Regions from separate parts of the Rhizobium sp. OAE497 genome, predicted to be linked through region 2. Evidence: predicted binding sites of a transcription regulator. Region 2 holds the regulator's gene; each other region holds the start of a gene.
What was found. Region 2 encodes PhoB, which activates phosphate uptake and scavenging genes when phosphate is short. Its sites were predicted from a motif close to TGTCATNNANCTGTCAT; they were not measured.
Positions count from the first base shown of each region.

Region 1 (5,801 bases), 1.6 Mb from region 2:
CGCCTGCGAGGAATTGCGGGCCGACCTGGCGGACCTTGCTATTCTGCGGCTCATAGGGCCGGTCCGGGATCTGTGGCTGCGGTGCAGCCGGCGTTTGAGATGCCGTGGCTGCAGGCTTGGTGGTGATCGTCGTGATCGAGCCCTTCGGCGGCGGTTCGCTTACGGTCTGGTTCTTTCGCATTTGCTCGTAATAGGCGGTCAGATTGCAGCTGCAGGACGACTTTTCGCCGGGAGCGCGGTTCTTGTAGGCGAAGGCGTTCGGCATCGCGCTGTAGCGGGTGCCCGTGGCGGCCGAGATCATATTGGCCGCGTCGGTGTTCGAAACGTCCTGATAAAAGAGCTCGGTCTCGATGCCGGGGCACATTTTCGAGCAGGTCGAGGCATCGCGGCTGAAATCGATCGAGGTGGCGTTGGTGCTGATCGGGAAGAAGCCGCCGTCGCAGGTTCGCACGCACATGGTGCTGACATGCGACATCATCTCGCCGCGCGGCACGCCATATTGCGTGTTGCCTTCCTCGCCGTTGCCGAGCGGGATGAAGGTATCGCCGCGCATCGCCTGTTCTTCAGTGCTTGGCGCCGGCTCGTAGGCGCGCTCGTCCGGTTGATAGCCGGGATCGTCGTTGCAGCCGTTGTCGTCAAGGGCGGCCATCAGCTGGCGGCGTTCGTTGATATCGCTGCCGCCGGATTCGCGCAGCTGGTTGCGGCGGTCCTGGAGGTAGTGGATGTTGTCGATCATCCGTGCTTCGGATTCCTGCAGGTCGCTGCAGTAGCCGGCATTCTCGCCGCCGATGACGACCATGCTGTCGACGCTGCAGCCGTTGCTGCGCAGGTCGTTGCGCAGCTTGCGGAGCTCGAGGTTCTGCTCGGCTATCGCGCTCGCATATTGGCGGATTTCCGGGCCGTTGCCGATCACCTGCGGCAGGTCGGCAAGGCGGCCGCGCAGATCTTCGCAGATCGCGTTCGTCTGCGCTGCCGCTGGCGCGGCAGCCGCAAGGAAAAGGGCAAGGGTCAGGCTTCGGCGTTTCACGGTATCATCCCGCAGCATAGTCAAACCGGAAGCGGCAGGGCATTTGCCGCATCCATCCTGTCTAGCTGCCTTCCGTTAACAAGCTAACGAAGGAATTCTAACGCATTTTTCCGATCGACTGCAAATTCACGCCGGCTGCTGTGCTTCGACGACGGCGAGAGCCGCCATGTTGACGACGCCGCGCGAGGTGACCGAAGGCGCCAGGATATGAGCCGGGAGCGCCGTGCCGAGCAGGATCGGGCCGACATGCAGGCCGTCGGTCATCGACTTGACGACGCCGAGCGTGATGTTGGCCGCATCGAGGTTCGGGAAGACCAGGAGATTGGCTTCGCCGTGCAGCGTCGTGGATGGCATGACGCGCTTGCGGATCTCGTCGGCAATCGCGCTTTCGCCATGCATTTCGCCATCGACTTCGAGATCGGGCGCTGCCTCGCGGATCAGCTGCAGGGCGCCGCGCATCTTCGTGGCGCTCTCGCTTTCGCGCGAGCCGAAGTTGGAATGCGAGACGAGGGCGGCGCGCGGCGTGATGCCGAAGCGCTTGATTTCCTCGGCGGCGAGAACCGCCGATTCCGCCACTTCTTCGGCGCTCGGATTGAACGTCACGTAGGTGTCGGTGAAGAAGGTCGCGCCGCGCTGCGAGATCAGCAGGCTGAGTGCCGAGAAATCACGGACATCCTTGCGCTTGCCGATGATCTGGCGAACGTCGCGCAGATGCTTCTCGTAACGTCCCTCAAGGCCGCAAATCAGCGCGTCGGCTTCGCCGCGGCGAAGCGCCAGCGCACCGATGACCGTGGTGTTGGTACGCACGATGGTGCGCGCCGCTTCCGGGATGACGCCGCGGCGGCCGACCAGCGACAGGTAGAGATCGACATATTCGCGGAAGCGCGGATCGTCTTCCGGATTGATGACGGCGAAATCGGCGAGCGGACGGATACGCAACCCGTAGCGCTGCAGACGGGTCTCGATGACCTGCGGACGGCCGATCAGGATCGGTTCGGCAATGCCTTCTTCGATCAGCACCTGGGCGGCGCGCAGCACGCGCTCGTCTTCACCTTCGGAGAAGATGACCCGCTTCTTCTCGGCAGCCTTGGCGGCCGTGAAGATCGGCTTCATGACGAAGCCGGAGCGGAAGACGAAGCGGTTCAGCTGGTCGAGATAGGCGTCGAAATCGGTGATCGGACGGCGCGCTACGCCGCTTTCGGCCGCAGCCTTGGCGACGGCCGGCGCAATGCGCAGGATGAGGCGCGGGTCGAAGGGCGACGGGATCAGGTAGTTCGGCCCGAAGACCGGCGTTTCACCGGAATAGGCGCGGGCGGCGACATCCGACGGCTCTTCGCGGGCGAGACCGGCGATGGCGCGCACCGCTGCCATCTTCATCGCTTCGTTGATCTCCTCGGCGCCGCAATCCAGCGCGCCGCGGAAGATGAAGGGGAAGCAGAGAACGTTGTTGACCTGGTTCGGGAAGTCCGAACGTCCGGTGCAGATCATCGCATCCGGGCGGGCGGCGCGGGCGAGTTCCGGCATGATCTCCGGCGTCGGGTTGGCGAGCGCCATGATCAGCGGCTTTTCTGCCATCTGCTCCAGCAGTTCCGGCTTCAGGACGCCGGCGGCGGAGAGACCCAGGAAGACATCGGCGCCGCCGATGTTTTCGGCGAGCGTGCGGGTGTCGCTCTTCTGCGCATAGACGGCCTTCCACTGGTCCATCAAGACGTTGCGATCCTCGTAGACGAGGCCTTCGATGTCGTGGACCCAGATGTTTTCGCGCTTGGCGCCGAGCTCGACCAGGAGGTTGAGACAGGCGAGAGCGGCCGCACCTGCGCCTGACGTGACGATCTTGACGTTGCTGATCGACTTGCCCGCGAGTTCCAGGCCGTTCAGGATTGCGGCGGCGACGATGATCGCGGTGCCGTGCTGGTCGTCATGGAAAACCGGGATGCGCATCTTCTCGCGCAGCTGCTGTTCGATCTCGAAACATTCGGGCGCCTTGATGTCTTCGAGGTTGATACCCCCGAAGGTCGGCTCCAGCGAAGCGACGGTCGAGACCATCTGCTCGACGGTCGAGGCATCGACCTCGATATCGAAGACGTCGATATTGGCGAATTTCTTGAAGAGGACGGCCTTGCCTTCCATGACCGGCTTGGACGCCAGCGGGCCGATATTGCCGAGGCCGAGAACGGCGGTGCCGTTGGAGATGACGGCGACCAGATTGGCGCGCGACGTATAGTCGGCAGCGGTTTCCGGATCGTCGCGGATTGCCAGGCAGGGGGCGGCGACGCCCGGCGAATAGGCGAGCGCCAGGTCGCGCTGGTTGCCGAGCGGCTTGGTTGCCTGGATTTCGAGCTTGCCGGGGCGGGGATAGCGGTGGAAGAACAGCGCCTGTTCATCGAGAGTTCCGCCTGTCAGGTTCTTCTCCGTCTTGGATTTGTCCTGATTATCCATTGCCTTCTCCAATGCCGCAGTCATGTCGTTTGAAGACTTCTCCATACAACAATCGGCGTGGCTGGACAGTGAGAATTTGAGCTCAAAAGCGGAAAACTCTTATGCCCGCGCCATGCGTCAAACAACCGCGCTGTCATCTTCCTGAAACACGAGTCTGGTTTTGGAAGGCCAGATGAACGATGGGGCATGGGCAGGAAGCCTGTGAAGGATATTATGGATACGCGCCACTTCCGTACGCTCTTCATTTCCGATGTGCATCTTGGTTCGAAGGCTGCCAAGGCCGATTTTCTGATTGATTTTCTGCGTTACCACGAGGCCGATACGATCGTGCTCGTCGGCGATATCGTTGATGGCTGGCGGCTGAAGCGCAGCTGGTACTGGCCGCAGGTATGCAACGACGTTGTCCAGAAGCTGCTGCGCCAGGCGCGCAAGGGCACGCGTGTGGTCTATATCCCCGGCAATCACGACGAATTCCTGCGCGACTTCCCCGGCATGCATTTCGGCGGCATCGAAGTTGCCGAGCGGATCATGCATGAGGGCGCCGACGGCAAGAAATATCTGGTGCTGCACGGCGACGAATTCGACGTCGTCGTGCGTAATGCCCGCCTGCTCGCGTATCTCGGCGATTGGGCCTACGACATGGCGATCCGCATCAACATCGTGCTCGCCGCCATCCGCCGCCGCATGGGCATGCCCTACTGGTCGTTCTCGGCCTGGGCCAAGCTGCAGGTCAAGCACGCCGTCAACTTCATCGGCGAGTTCCAGCGCGTCGTTGCCGACGAGGCCCGCAAGTGCGGCGCCGATGGCGTCATCTGCGGCCATATCCACCATGCCGTCATCGAAGAGATGGACGGCGTGCGCTACATCAATACCGGCGACTGGGTCGAGAGTTGCACGGCGATTGCCGAGCATGAAGACGGTACTTTCGAGCTGATCACCTGGAATGCCATTGCCAGCACCGAGCCCGTCACGCTGAAGCTGACGCATCAGCCCGAGCGCGCTCCGCAGGCTGCCTGATTTTCAACCCGCCATATTACAAGACCTTTAGCCGTTGCCTCCGGGCAACGGCCCTATTTATTTTTTAAAACGTTTCAAATGGGCTATTTCTCGCCATAGTCGCCCCTAAGTTGATGTGTTAGGCAACGCACAGTTTCCTGCAGGTCCACCATGATTCCCGCCCAGAATGCCTCTGCCGATGAGGGGGCTCCGCCGCGTTTCCGGCTGCTCAGCGCCCTGTCTTATTGCGCCCCGCTGATCGTCAACGGTGTGGCTCTTCCGTTCTTCCCCGTCTGGCTTGCGGTTCACAAATTCACCGATCACGAGATCGGCGTCATCCTTGCCGTGCCGATGGTGGTGCGCGTGCTCGTGGCGCCCATCGTTGCCATGTACGCCGACCGGATGGAGGAGCGCGCCGACGTTCTCCTGTGGTCGGGCGGGCTGTCGCTGCTGACGGCGATTGCGCTCTACTGGACGACGACATTCTGGCCGGTCCTGATCGTCTACAGCATCCAGGGCGCCACCTTCGCGCCCTATGTGCCGATCGTCGAATCGATCGTCATCTCGGGCGTCAGGCGCTGGGGGCTGGATTACGGCTCGATGCGCGTCTGGGGCTCGATCGCCTTCATCGTCTCGACGATGATCGGCGGCGAGATGATCGGTGTCTGGGGCGGCAACATGGTGCTGCCCGTGATGATCTTCGGCTTTGGGACGACGATGGCAATGGCGATCTATTGTCCGCGCATCGGCCCGACGCGGCGGCGCAACGTGCCCGTCGATCTGCAGCAGGCGACGGGGAGTTCGCTCCGCCAGCCGCATCTTCTGGTGCTGCTCTGGGGCGTGGCGATCCAGCAGTCCAGCCACGCGCTGCTCTATGCCTTCGCCTCGATCTATTGGCACCAGCTCGGCTTTTCGGGAACGCAGGTCGGCATTCTCTGGAGTGCCGGCGTTGCCTCCGAGGTGATGGTGTTCTTCATCTCCAAGCACCTGAACCGCCGCTTCAATGCCTGGACTCTGATCCGCATCGGCTGCGCCATGTGCATCTGCCGCTGGGTGCTGTTTCCGATGCATTGGAGTTTCGCAGGCTTTTTCTTCCTGCAGTGCTTCCATTCCTGCACCTATGCCTTCGTCCATACTGGCGTGCAGCGGCGTATCGTTGCCTCGGTGCAGGCAACGCAGGAATCCTCGGCGCAGGGCGCCTATTTCTTCTATAACGGCATGTTCATGGGGCTGATGACGCTGGCGTCAGGCTATCTCTATGCCTGGCTCGGTCTTGCCAGCTACTACGTGATGGCGCTGGTGGCCGCGATCGGGATGACGCTGGTCTTCGTTGCCTATT
Region 1 covers NZ_JBEPOA010000001.1:2,016,223-2,022,023, reverse strand. The annotation lists gene ABIE40_RS10455 (DUF2865 domain-containing protein) at 1-1,027, opposite strand, end outside; gene ABIE40_RS10450 (NADP-dependent malic enzyme) at 1,154-3,466, opposite strand; gene ABIE40_RS10445 (UDP-2,3-diacylglucosamine diphosphatase) at 3,680-4,483, shown strand; gene ABIE40_RS10440 (MFS transporter) at 4,634-5,801, shown strand, end outside.
Region 1: ABIE40_RS10445 (UDP-2,3-diacylglucosamine diphosphatase) is a predicted target of PhoB. The motif match lies at 3,598-3,614, and genes of this name have one in related genera.

Region 2 (5,801 bases):
TCGTCTTGCCCTTGATCGGGCCGCGATGCTCTTCGAAGGTCATGATATCGGCCATGATCTGGCACGGATGCGTATCGTCGGTCAGCGCGTTGATGACCGGCACGGTGGCATGCTCGGCAAGCTCGAGCATGCGGTGATGCTCGGTGGTGCGGATCATGATCGCATCGACATAGCGCGACAGGACCTTCGCGGTGTCGCCAATCGTCTCGGCGCGGCCGAGCTGCATCTCGGTGCCCGAGAGGAACAGTGTCTCGCCGCCGAGCTGGCGCATGCCGACATCGAAGGAGACGCGGGTACGTGTGGACGGCTTTTCGAAGATCATCGCCAGCATCTTGCCGGCGAGCGGCTTGTCGCCGGCGCCGGCCTTGAAAGCCTGCTTGCGCGAGATCGCATCATTCATGATGACGCGCAGATCGGCGGAGCTGACCGCCGAGAGATCGAGGAAGTGTTTGGGGGAAGCCATGTCGTCCTTACCTGTTTGCCTCGTAAGGCATCTATCCGTTCAAGCCGTCTTCTTGGCCTTGGCTGCGCGAATGCTCTCGGCGGCCTGCTCGATGCGTGCGAGGCCTTCGCGGGCTTCTTCCGCAGTCACCACCAGAGGCGGCAGGAGACGGATGACGTTATCGCCCGCCGGGACACCCAGCAGATGCGCGCCGCGGATCGCAGCCAGGAGTTCGCTCGAGGGAACGGCGGCCTTGATGCCGAGCAGCAGGCCTTCGCCGCGGATATCCTCGATCACGTCAGGATAGCGATCCTTCAGCGACGCCAGCCCCTGGCGGAAGACCAGCGACACGTCGCGGACGTGCTGCAGGAAGCCATCGGCGAGCACGATATCGAGAACGGCACTGCCGACGGCCATGGCGAGCGGATTGCCGCCATAGGTCGAGCCGTGCGTGCCGGCCTTCATGCCGGAGGCCGCCTCAGCCGTCGCAAGGCAGGCGCCGAGCGGGAAACCGCCGCCGATGCCCTTGGCAACAGCCATGATGTCGGGGCTCACACCGGACCATTCATAGGCGAAGAACTTGCCGGTACGGCCAACGCCGGTCTGCACTTCGTCGAGGATCAGCAGCAGGCCATGCTCATCGCAGAGCTGGCGCAGCGCCTTCATGAACTCGACGGTCGCCGGGCGGATACCGCCCTCGCCCTGTACCGGCTCGATGAGAATGCCAGCCGTCGCATCGGTGATCGCCGCGCGGACGGCTTCAACATCGCCGAAAGGCACCTGATCAAAACCAGGGGTCTTAGGACCGAAGCCTTCGAGATACTTTTCCTGGCCGCCGGCGGCGATCGTCGCCAGCGTACGGCCATGGAAGGCGCCTTCGAAGGTGATGATATGGAAGCGCTCCGGATGGCCCTTCGAATACTGGTAGCGGCGCGCGGTCTTGATCGCGCATTCCAGGGCTTCCGCACCCGAATTGGTGAAGAACACCTTGTCGGCGAAAGTCGCTTCCGTCAGCCTCGTTGCGAGCTTTTCCTGGCCTGGGATCTCGTAGATGTTGGAGAGGTGCCAGACCTTCTCGGCCTGCGCCTTCAGGGCATCGACAACATGAGGATGGCTGTGGCCGACAGCGGTCACGGCAACGCCGGCGCCAAAATCCAGATATCGCTCGCCGGACTCGGTAATCAGCCAGACGCCCTCACCTCGCTCGAACCGCAGAGGGGCACGAGAATAGGTATCATATAGCGGCGCGGCTTCAGCCATGGCGCGGTCTCCTGTCAGCGTTATGGGCAACCGGACTCCGGCTAAAAAACCAGGTCCGAAAAATTAAAAATGCCGCCTCTCGGCGGCGCTGTGCACTATTTACTTTTCGCACTGCAATGTCAACAAAACTACGGCTTTCGTGGCTTCTGGGTGACGCTCAAGCGATGTCGCGTTTCATCAACAGCTAATGTTGCAGAAATGACTCTGTGGGGAAGCAAGTTGGGGAAAACTTGAAATTCGATTCATCCGGATTCCCGCGACTCTTGTCACGGAGTCAGCCTCACACTAGGTTAAAACTCAATTACTAGACTGCATGCGGCGGAACTAGTCACCAAAATTAGTCAAGCGTTTCTTGTGTCGGATTCATCCGGGGCAAACGGTGAAGGATTCTGCCTTCACAACGCTTAAACGGCGGAGACACAGGGCATGAACTGGACAGACGAGCGGGTCGAGAAACTCAAGAAACTGTGGTCCGAAGGGTTGAGCGCTAGCCAGATCGCGGCGCAACTTGGAGGCGTGAGCCGGAATGCCGTTATCGGCAAGGTTCACCGTCTGGCACTGCCGGGCCGTGCCAAGGCCGGCGGCAATGCGACGGCGGCACGGGCTCCGAAGCGCACGACTTCGGCACCGCGCGCTCCGAACTACGCATCGCGCATGACGACCCGCACCGTTGCCCGCCCGCAGGGCGCAACGATGCTGAAGGAAGAGATCGAAATCGACGTCATGGAGGAGATGGAATATCGTCCCGCTTCCAACGTTGTCGTGCCGATCTCGCGCCGTCTCGGCCTGACGGAACTGACCGAGCGTACCTGCAAGTGGCCGGTCGGCGATCCGCTGAAGGACGATTTCCATTTCTGCGGCTGCGAAAGCCCGGATTCTTCGCCCTACTGCACCTATCACCAGCGCCTGGCTTACCAGCCGGTCAATGATCGCCGCAGGGCCGCACGCCCGGGCAAACTGAGCCGGGTAAAGACAAACGAAAAACGGGCCTTTCGGCCCGTTTTTTTGTATCTGCATATCAGGAGGCCGTAGCCTCCTTGATCACTCAGGCTTCCATGGAATAACCGGCACCGCGGACGGTGCGGATGACATCCTGCATGTTCGAGAAGTTGAGCGCCTTGCGCAGGCGGCCGACATGGACGTCGACGGTACGCTCGTCGACATAGATGTCGTGACCCCAGACGCCGTCGAGCAGTTGCGAGCGCGAGAAGACGCGGCCCGGCGACGACATCAGAAACTCCAGGAGGCGGAACTCGGTCGGTCCGAGACGGACTTCGCGGGTCTTGCGGTGAACGCGGTGCGTTTCGCGGTCGAGTTCGATATCGCCGCACTTCAGCACGGTCGAGAGAACTTCCGGCTTGGCGCGCCGCAGCATCGCCTTGACGCGGGCAACGAGCTCGGGCGTCGAGAACGGCTTGACGACATAGTCGTCGGCGCCGGTCGACAGGCCACGGACGCGCTCGCTCTCTTCGCCGCGCGCCGTCAGCATGATGATCGGCAGACGCTCGGTTTCCGGGCGCATGCGCAGCCGGCGGCAGAGCTCGATGCCTGATACGCCAGGCAGCATCCAATCGAGGATAAGAAGGTCCGGCGTGCGCTCCTGGAGGCGGATTTCCGCCTCGTCGCCGCGCAGGATGGTATCGACTTCGAAACCTTCGGCTTCGAGATTGTAGCGAAGAAGCACGCTCAGTGCTTCTTCGTCTTCAACGACTGCAACTCTCGGGATCATTCTATTCTGTCTCCTGAGGCCCGGTCCGGATGATTATTCCGTTACCGCGCCGACGGTGTTGGCGGTGTCGTCCTTCGGACGCTCGCCTTCCGGCTGAGCGCCGGTCGCCATGTAGTAGATGGTTTCAGCAATGTTGGTGGCGTGGTCGCCGATGCGCTCGATGTTCTTGGCGCAGAAGAGCAGATGCGTGCAGCTGGTGATGTTGCGCGGATCTTCCATCATGTAGGTGAGGAGCTCGCGGAACAGCGACGTGTACATCGCGTCGATTTCCTCGTCGCGCTCGCGGATCGACTTCGCCTTGTCGGCAGCACGCGTCGTGTAGACGTCGAGCACTTCCTTCAGCTGGACGAGAGCGAGCTCGGAGAGATGCTCCAGGCCACGGGCGAGCTTGCGCGGAACGCCGGTGCTCTGCACGGCGATGACGCGCTTTGCGGTGTTCTTGCCGAGGTCGCCGACGCGCTCGAGGTCGGCGGCGATGCGGATCGAACCCATGATCTCGCGCAGGTCCGACGCCATCGGCTGGCGGCGGGCGATGGTGACGATCGCCTTGTCGTTGATCTCGCGCTCGGCGTGATCGAGGATCACGTCGTCGGAGATGACCTTCTGCGCCAGTGCCGCGTCGCCGTTGACGAGGGCGCGGACAGCGTCGGAAACCATCTGCTCGGCCAGGCCGCCCATTTCGGAAATGCGGCGCGAGAGGAACTTCAGGTCTTCGTCATACGCAGAAAAAATATGTGTCGATGCCATGGGGAAAGTCCTTGAGTGTCTATCGGGGGTCGTGACGCCAAAGATCAGCCGAAGCGGCCCATGATGTAATCCTGGGTGCGCGGATCGTCCGGATTGGTGAACATCTTGTCGGTGTCGTTCTCCTCGACGAGATTGCCGAGATGGAACATGGCCGTGCGCTGCGAAACGCGAGCGGCCTGCTGCATGGAGTGCGTGACGATGACGATCGTGTAGGCTTCGCGCAGCTCGTGGATCAGTTCCTCGACCTTTGCGGTGGCGATCGGGTCGAGTGCCGAGCACGGCTCGTCCATCAGGATGACTTCGGGCGAGACGGCAACGGCGCGGGCGATGCAAAGGCGCTGCTGCTGACCGCCGGAGAGGCCTGTGCCGGATTCATGAACGCGGTCCTTGACCTCGTTCCACAGGCCGGCGCGTTGCAGGCTGGTCTCTACGATCTGGTCCATGTCGGCCTTGGTCTTGGCAAGACCATGGATGCGCGGGCCGTAGGCAACGTTCTCATAGATCGACTTCGGGAACGGGTTCGGCTTCTGGAACACCATTCCGACGCGGGCGCGCAGTTCGACGACGTCGATATCCGGATCGTAGATATCGTCGCCATCGAGCGTGATCTTGCCGGTGACGCGGCAATTGTCGATCGTGTCGTTCATGCGGTTCAGGCTGCGTAGGAAGGTGGACTTGCCGCAGCCGGACGGGCCGATGAGCGCCGTGACGGTGTTTTCGCGGATGTTCAGCTTGACGTCGAAGAGGGCGCGCTTTTCGCCGTAATAGACGGAAACGTCCTGGCCGATCATCTTGTAGGGAATGCTGTTCATCTTCTGGTCCAGAGCCTTTTCAACTGCTGCTTCTGTCAACATGTTCATTGGGTTTTACTCCGTTTACCAGCGGCGCTCAAAGCGACGGCGCAAGAGGATGGCTCCGAGGTTCATGACGATCAGGAACAAGAGGAGGACGATGATGGCACCCGACGTACGTTCCACGAAGGCGCGTTCGGCTTCGTTGGCCCACATGTAGACCTGGACGGGGAGCGCGGTGGACGGGTCGAGAGGCGTGGCCGGTGCATTGGCGACGAAGGCGACCATGCCGATCAGCAAGAGCGGCGCGGTTTCGCCGAGCGCGTGCGCCAGGCCGATGATGGTGCCGGTCAGGATGCCCGGCATGGCGAGCGGCAGCACATGGTGGAACACCATCTGCATCTTCGAGGCGCCGAGACCGAGAGCGGCCGCGCGGATCGACGGCGGGACGGCGCGAAGAGCCGCACGCGTCGCGATGATGATCGTCGGCAGCGTCATCAGCGTGAGCACCAGACCGCCGACCAGCGAGGCCGAGCGCGGCATGCCCATGAAGTTGATGAACACTGAGAGACCGAGCAGACCGTAGACGATCGAGGGAACCGCAGCCAGGTTGTTGATGTTGACCTCGATGAGATCCGTCAGCCGGTTCTTCGGTGCGAATTCCTCGAGATAGATCGAGGCGGCGACACCGATCGGCAGCGACAGCACAAGAACGATCGCCATCAGATAGAGCGAGCCGATGAGGGCAACGCCGAGGCCGGCGGCTTCAGGACGGCTGGAATTGCCGTTGACGAAGAGGCCCGTGTTGAACTGCTTGAAGAGAGCGCCGCTC
Region 2 covers NZ_JBEPOA010000001.1:455,344-461,144, reverse strand. The annotation lists gene argF (ornithine carbamoyltransferase) at 1-463, opposite strand, end outside; gene ABIE40_RS02320 (aspartate aminotransferase family protein) at 503-1,702, opposite strand; partial or broken gene ABIE40_RS02315 (GcrA family cell cycle regulator) at 2,129-2,647, shown strand; gene phoB (phosphate regulon transcriptional regulator PhoB) at 2,748-3,431, opposite strand; gene phoU (phosphate signaling complex protein PhoU) at 3,465-4,178, opposite strand; gene pstB (phosphate ABC transporter ATP-binding protein PstB) at 4,223-5,038, opposite strand; gene pstA (phosphate ABC transporter permease PstA) at 5,054-5,801, opposite strand, start outside.

Region 3 (5,801 bases), 1.1 Mb from region 2:
ATCGGGCGGCCGGAGGCGCAGGCTTCGTGCAGCGCGTGATTGTCGTCGAGACGCAAATCCTTGCGAAACCAGAGAATAACCGGTTTTTCCGCTGCCTTCGCCAATGCTTTCGTTCCCTGTCCCGTTCTTTTGGTCTGCTACGTATCTACGGTAGGCTTGGATCAAAAGTTTCAGTTGGGAAGACAGTTTTATTCGCCTTGCCGCGCACATGAAAAAGGCCGGTGAGAACCGGCCTTTTCGCTTGGCTGATCCGGAGATCAGTTGTCGTATTCGCGGCAGCGCTCGCTGATCGAAGCGCCGCCCTGGCCGGCGCGACTATCCACACCCTGGCCCTGACGCGGCATGTTCGGGCATTCCAGAACGCCGCGGGGCTCCGCAATGCTCTGTGTCGTTGTCGGATCGACGCGCTCGATGCGGACAGGATGGGAGCCGTTGCTGTCGTTGCTCGCGTCAGAAGAATAGAGCGGCGCATCGGGCGCCGTGGTGTCGTAAGCCGGTGCCGACTGGGCGAAGGCCGGAGCGGCAAGGCCGAGGGCGAGCAGCGAGGCTGCGGCAAATGTCTTACGCATGGAGAAACTCCTCCTTGGTCTGCTTTTTCTCTAGGGGTGACAGAAACGGAACCCGCGGGCCGCGTCATTGTTCCGAACTTTCCCGCAGAGGTTTCAGGCGCCGCAGGGCAGCGTGGTTACGCGTAAACCTTAACAGGCAAAGCCGCTGGCAGACGCGTCTGGGCGCCGCTAGGAAGCCCTCAGCCGCATGATGCAGTGCCGGGGTCTCCAATGGTCATTTCTTTTTTCGAAGCAGCGGATATGTCGTTCAAGGCAGCCCTGTCGGTCGCCGTGACGATCGGCGGCATGATGGCCGCCACCGCGATGCTGAAGACCGAGGCGACGGAGACCACCCGCCTCGACCTTTCCCGGCCGGTCCTCTGGCCGTCCGAGCCGACACGGGTGCCCGCACCCTTCCGCTTCGCCGCCAATGATCCGGCGCAGGTCGCCGCCGATGCCGGAGCCGCCTGCGTCAGCAATATCGGCCTCAGAATCGATTGCGACCTGATCGGCGCCTCGGCGCTCTGATCACAGGTTGCCGCCATCCTTGTAATAGCTTGGGTATTGCACGAATTCAGGATCGCGGCCGTCCGCGCGCTCTTGCGTGCCGTCAGCCTCATCTGCGGGCTTCGTATAGCCGTGGCTGATCAGCCAGTCCTTGACGATATGGCGCATCGCCCGGTCGCGGTCGGTGATACCGAACTCCCGCATGAAGGCGTGGAGCGCCTGCTCGCAACGTTCTGAAAAGTCATCTGCCATAAAGCTCTAAGAGGCGAGGCGGATGATTGTTCCGAGTTTCGATGTCGTGGAAAAAAGAAGAGCCGGTTCGTGGTCGAACCGGCTCATTCAATCTGTCAGCTTATCGCTGACGAAACTGGCTCCCCGGGCCGGATTCGAACCGGCGACCTGTCGATTAACAGTCGAATGCTCTACCGCTGAGCTACCAGGGATCACCGCTTGCCGCGGTGTGAGTGGGCTAATACAAATGCTTGTTCGATTTGCCAAGCGGTTTTTTCAAAAAAATGACATCTCCTTGCAATTATTGGACTTATCCCCATCTCCTGTGGATGACTGACGGGAAAAACAACACGGATAAAAAGCGCGAAAAGCGTTTCGGCATCGATCACGCGACCGGAGAACTCATTCTTGGGTCATGGCGCATACCGCTGCCGCGCTCGCGCATCGCACGCATGGCCATCGGCCTGTTGCTGATCATCTGCGGTTTGCTGGGATTTTTGCCCATCCTCGGCTTCTGGATGCTGCCGCTGGGCTTCATCGTGCTGTCGCACGACCTGCCGATCGCCCGGCGCTGGCGCCGCAGGCTGTCGGTCTGGTGGCACCGGCGGGGCAAGCCCGCCGGTAACTGAGGCCTCACATCAGGCGAAGAGGCTGGCGGCCCAATAGAACAGCGCCGAGATCAGCGCTGCCGCGGGCAGGGTGACGACCCAGGCAACGACGATATTGCCGGCAAGCCCCCAGCGGACGGCCGAGACGCGCTTGGCAGCACCGACACCGATGATCGCGCCGGTGATCGTGTGCGTCGTCGAGACCGGAATGCCGAGCCATGTGGCGCCGAACAGCGTCAACGCGCCGCCGGTCTCGGCGCAGAAGCCCTGCATCGGATTGAGCTTGGTGATCTTCGAGCCCATCGTATGGACGATTCGCCAGCCGCCGAAGAGCGTGCCCAGCGCCATCGCCGCCTGACAGGACAGCACCACCCATAGCGGCACATGGAAGCTGCCGCCGAGATAGCCCTGCGAATAGAGCAGCACGGCGATGATGCCCATCGTCTTCTGCGCATCATTGCCGCCATGGCCGAGCGAATAGAGCGAGGCCGAGACAAATTGCAGGATGCGGAAGGTGCTGTCGACGGCAAAGGGCGTCTGGCGCACGAAGATCCAGGAGACCGCGAGCACCAGGAACAGTGCCAGCAGGAAGCCGATCATCGGCGACAGCACGATGGCGCCGGCCGTCTTCAACAGGCCGCCCCAGACGATCGAGCTGAAACCAACCTTGGCAAGCCCGGCGCCGACGAGGCCGCCGACCAGCGCATGCGAAGAGCTTGACGGTATGCCGAAGACCCAGGTGACGATGTTCCAGATGATCGCGCCCATCAGCGCCGCAAAGATCACCATCGGACTGACGATCTCAGGATTGATGATGCCGGTGCCGAGTGTCTCGGCGACATGCAGGCCGAAGAACAGGAAGGCGATGAAATTGAAGAACGCCGCCCACATCACCGCATATTGCGGCCTGAGAACGCGTGTCGAGACGATCGTGGCGATCGAGTTCGCCGCGTCATGCAGTCCATTCAGGAAGTCGAAGAACAGCGCGACGGCGATCAGCCCGGCAAGCAGCGGAAAGGCGAGGGTGGCATCCATCAGACGTTCTCGATCACGATGCCGCTGATTTCATTGGCGACGTCCTCGAAACGGTCGACGACCTTCTCGAGCTCGGCATAGATCTCGCTGCCGATGATATAGGCCATCGGGTTCGAGGCGCCGTGGCGGCGGAAGAGATCCTTGAGGCCGAGGTCGTAGAGCTCGTCGGACCGGCCCTCGACGCGCGTCACCTCTTCGGCGATCGCCGTCAGCCGCGGCGCGTTGGCGCCCATCCGGTCGAGCAGCGGGACGGCCTCGGCGATCAGATGCGCCGCCTTGACGATTTCCTTGCCCATCTCCTGCATGCCCGGATCGAAGCTCTTCTGCTCGAACAGCCGGATGGTCTTGACCGTCTTGTGCATCATGTCGATCGCATCGTCGAGCGACTGGATCAGATCCTTGATGTCGCCGCGGTCGAAGGGCGTGATGAAGCTGCGGCGGACCGCGAGCAGAACGTCGCGGGTAATATCGTCCGCCTCGTTTTCGAGCGCGACGATGCGCTCGCAATGGCGCTCCGGATCATTCCCGGCCAGAAGTTCGTTCAGCGCTTCTGCGGCGCCGACGACGGTGCGGGAATGCTGAGCGAAGAGATCGAAGAATCGGTCTTCGCGCGGAAGAAGTTTGCGAAACCAGCTTAACATGGTGACCCCGTGGATGCTTGAGTTGTCACGCAACTGTCACAAATGGGGTCCTGTTGCAATAAAAGCTGGCCGGGAAGGGCTGCAGCCTCGGGCTTTTCCACGCGTTTGCGGCTGAGATCACACAGGCGGCCGCAGCTGTCACAGTCTCAGTGAAGATCGAGCGTCAGCTGCCTGTTCTTGATCTGTGGCAGTGGCAGGCCGATCTCGATCTTGCCGAAAACCCGCCTGCGGCGTTCCTCGTCCTTCTCCCGTTCCGCCCGGCTGGCGGCGACGGTCGCGAGGGCATTTGCGATAACCTGCTCGGCATGCGTCATAGGAACCTCCGTCGCTTGTTCCTATTTTGTTCTCATGAATGCAAATGTCAAGAGCTTCACTCACCGAAGTAGAAAACCGGATCGCGCGTTAATTCGCCATTGCCGAGATGGCCGTACAAATCCTTGCCGAGAATCCAGTAGGTGATCTTCTGCGTCGCAAGAGAAAAGACATAGTCGCCATCCACCCAATGCTCGGCCTTGCTGCCGCCGATCGGGAAGAGAAACTTGCCGGCTTGATAGAGAACGGCCTTTTCGGATCGATGATCGAAAATATATCGTGTTTTCGCCATGTGTTATCCTGCCGCTATACGCAAGATACAACGTCACATGGGATCTTATATCTGTCTATATTATCAGAAGTTGAGGATTGGTCTATTCACAAATAAGATAAGCCTAAAACAGCATTATCCCAAAAATGGGCAATACGATCCCGCGCGATGAAATCATCGCGATTATATTCGGAATCATTCAAGCGGGGATTGTTTGAAGTTGGAGGCCTCGCCCGGAATTGAACCGGGGTACAAGGATTTGCAGTCCTCTGCGTCACCACTCCGCCACGAGGCCATCCGTGAACGACTTGTTCAGTGGTGGCGCGGATTTAGAATGATCCAAAGGAAACCGCAAGAGGTGTTTTCCGAAAAAAATCGGGCCGTCATCAGGCCGTCGCATTCAATGCGCTTGATCATTCGGCGAATCCGCTCATTATCCTTATATGAGGAATATCTCAAAACCCTTTGTCACCAGGGATGATCCGGACCGGCACATACGCTGTCAGGATGCGCTTCAATATGCGTTCCGCGATCTGATCGAGGCCGCGGTTGAGGCGGGGTGGAGCGAGCAGGAATCCGTGGATGCCGTCGGCGAACTGGTCGAGGGCCATATCCAGGACCTTATGGCGCGCGCCGATTCCGCCGCTCTCATGGCGCTTCTGAAGACGATGCGCTGATTCTGCCGCCCGTAGGCGAGGGCAGGTTTTCAATTCACGCTTCTGAGCGAGGGCAGGGGCGAGATGCCGCCGGTGATCACACCGGGCGCGCTCGACGCAATCAGCGGAATGCAGAGAATGATGACGATGAGCCCGCCGATGAAGCAGGCGCCGAGCATCAGGGATCTGTTCATGCGGGCTCCGTCTCTGCCTTTGTTTTTTAGCTTATGCTGTACAAAGCTGACGGATTCCTGAAGGCTGCATCAGCGCTTCGGGCCGGATTTCAGGTAGAGATAGCTGCCGACGGCGAAAAAGATCAGCGTAAAGCCCGGCCAGGCCACGAACACGGTCGTGTAGCCGCAAGCGCCTTCGAAGCAATCTCCGAGCGTTCCCGCCACGGATAGCCGCAAGGACAGCACGCCCGCGAGGATGACGCTCGCGGCGGCGATCAGCAGCAGAATGAAAATCGTAAAACCCGTGCTTCGCATTCAAACCTAAAGAGCGGGCCGTCTGATTCCTGCCTGCTGCGCTGTGTTTATCTTCAACTCGTCCGGCTGTTGACGAGCCCGCAGCAAAGTACGCCGACGAGCGCCACAGCGATGAAAAGGTCGAAGAACGTCAAATGTACGAAAAAGGCAGACATGGCCTGCTCCTCCTCATTTCCTCCGGTTGCAATAATACCACAGGGGAAAGCTTTGTTCCACTTCGGAGTTCAGAAAGCGCTCCTGCACCGCAAAGGCGGTCGATATGCCGCAAGGATTCTTGCCGCAGGCGCGAACGGAGCCTTGAAAGCATCCGAACCCGGGATTAAGAGACGGAACACATGGCCGCGGTAGCCGGGCGAGAGGATACGATGGATTTCGAAGCAGCACGCGTAAAGATGGTCGACAACCAGATCCGTACGACGGACGTGACGTCCCATTCCGTGTTGAGCGCGTTCCTCACGGTTCCGCGCGAAGCGTTCGTTCCCGAGAAGGCCAAGGTTCTGGCCT
Region 3 covers NZ_JBEPOA010000001.1:1,604,238-1,610,038, forward strand. The annotation lists gene ABIE40_RS08320 (cryptochrome/photolyase family protein) at 1-104, opposite strand, end outside; gene ABIE40_RS08325 (hypothetical protein) at 258-569, opposite strand; gene ABIE40_RS08330 (hypothetical protein) at 780-1,076, shown strand; gene ABIE40_RS08335 (hypothetical protein) at 1,077-1,307, opposite strand; tRNA gene ABIE40_RS08340 (tRNA-Asn) at 1,424-1,498, opposite strand; gene ABIE40_RS08345 (hypothetical protein) at 1,616-1,915, shown strand; gene ABIE40_RS08350 (inorganic phosphate transporter) at 1,925-2,929, opposite strand; gene ABIE40_RS08355 (DUF47 domain-containing protein) at 2,929-3,570, opposite strand; gene ABIE40_RS08360 (hypothetical protein) at 3,717-3,884, opposite strand; gene ABIE40_RS08365 (hypothetical protein) at 3,941-4,174, opposite strand; tRNA gene ABIE40_RS08370 (tRNA-Cys) at 4,375-4,448, opposite strand; gene ABIE40_RS08375 (hypothetical protein) at 4,597-4,830, shown strand; gene ABIE40_RS08380 (hypothetical protein) at 4,860-5,003, opposite strand; gene ABIE40_RS08385 (hypothetical protein) at 5,073-5,297, opposite strand; gene ABIE40_RS08390 (protein-L-isoaspartate O-methyltransferase family protein) at 5,663-5,801, shown strand, end outside.
Region 3: ABIE40_RS08355 (DUF47 domain-containing protein) is a predicted target of PhoB. The motif match lies at 3,594-3,610, and genes of this name have one in related genera.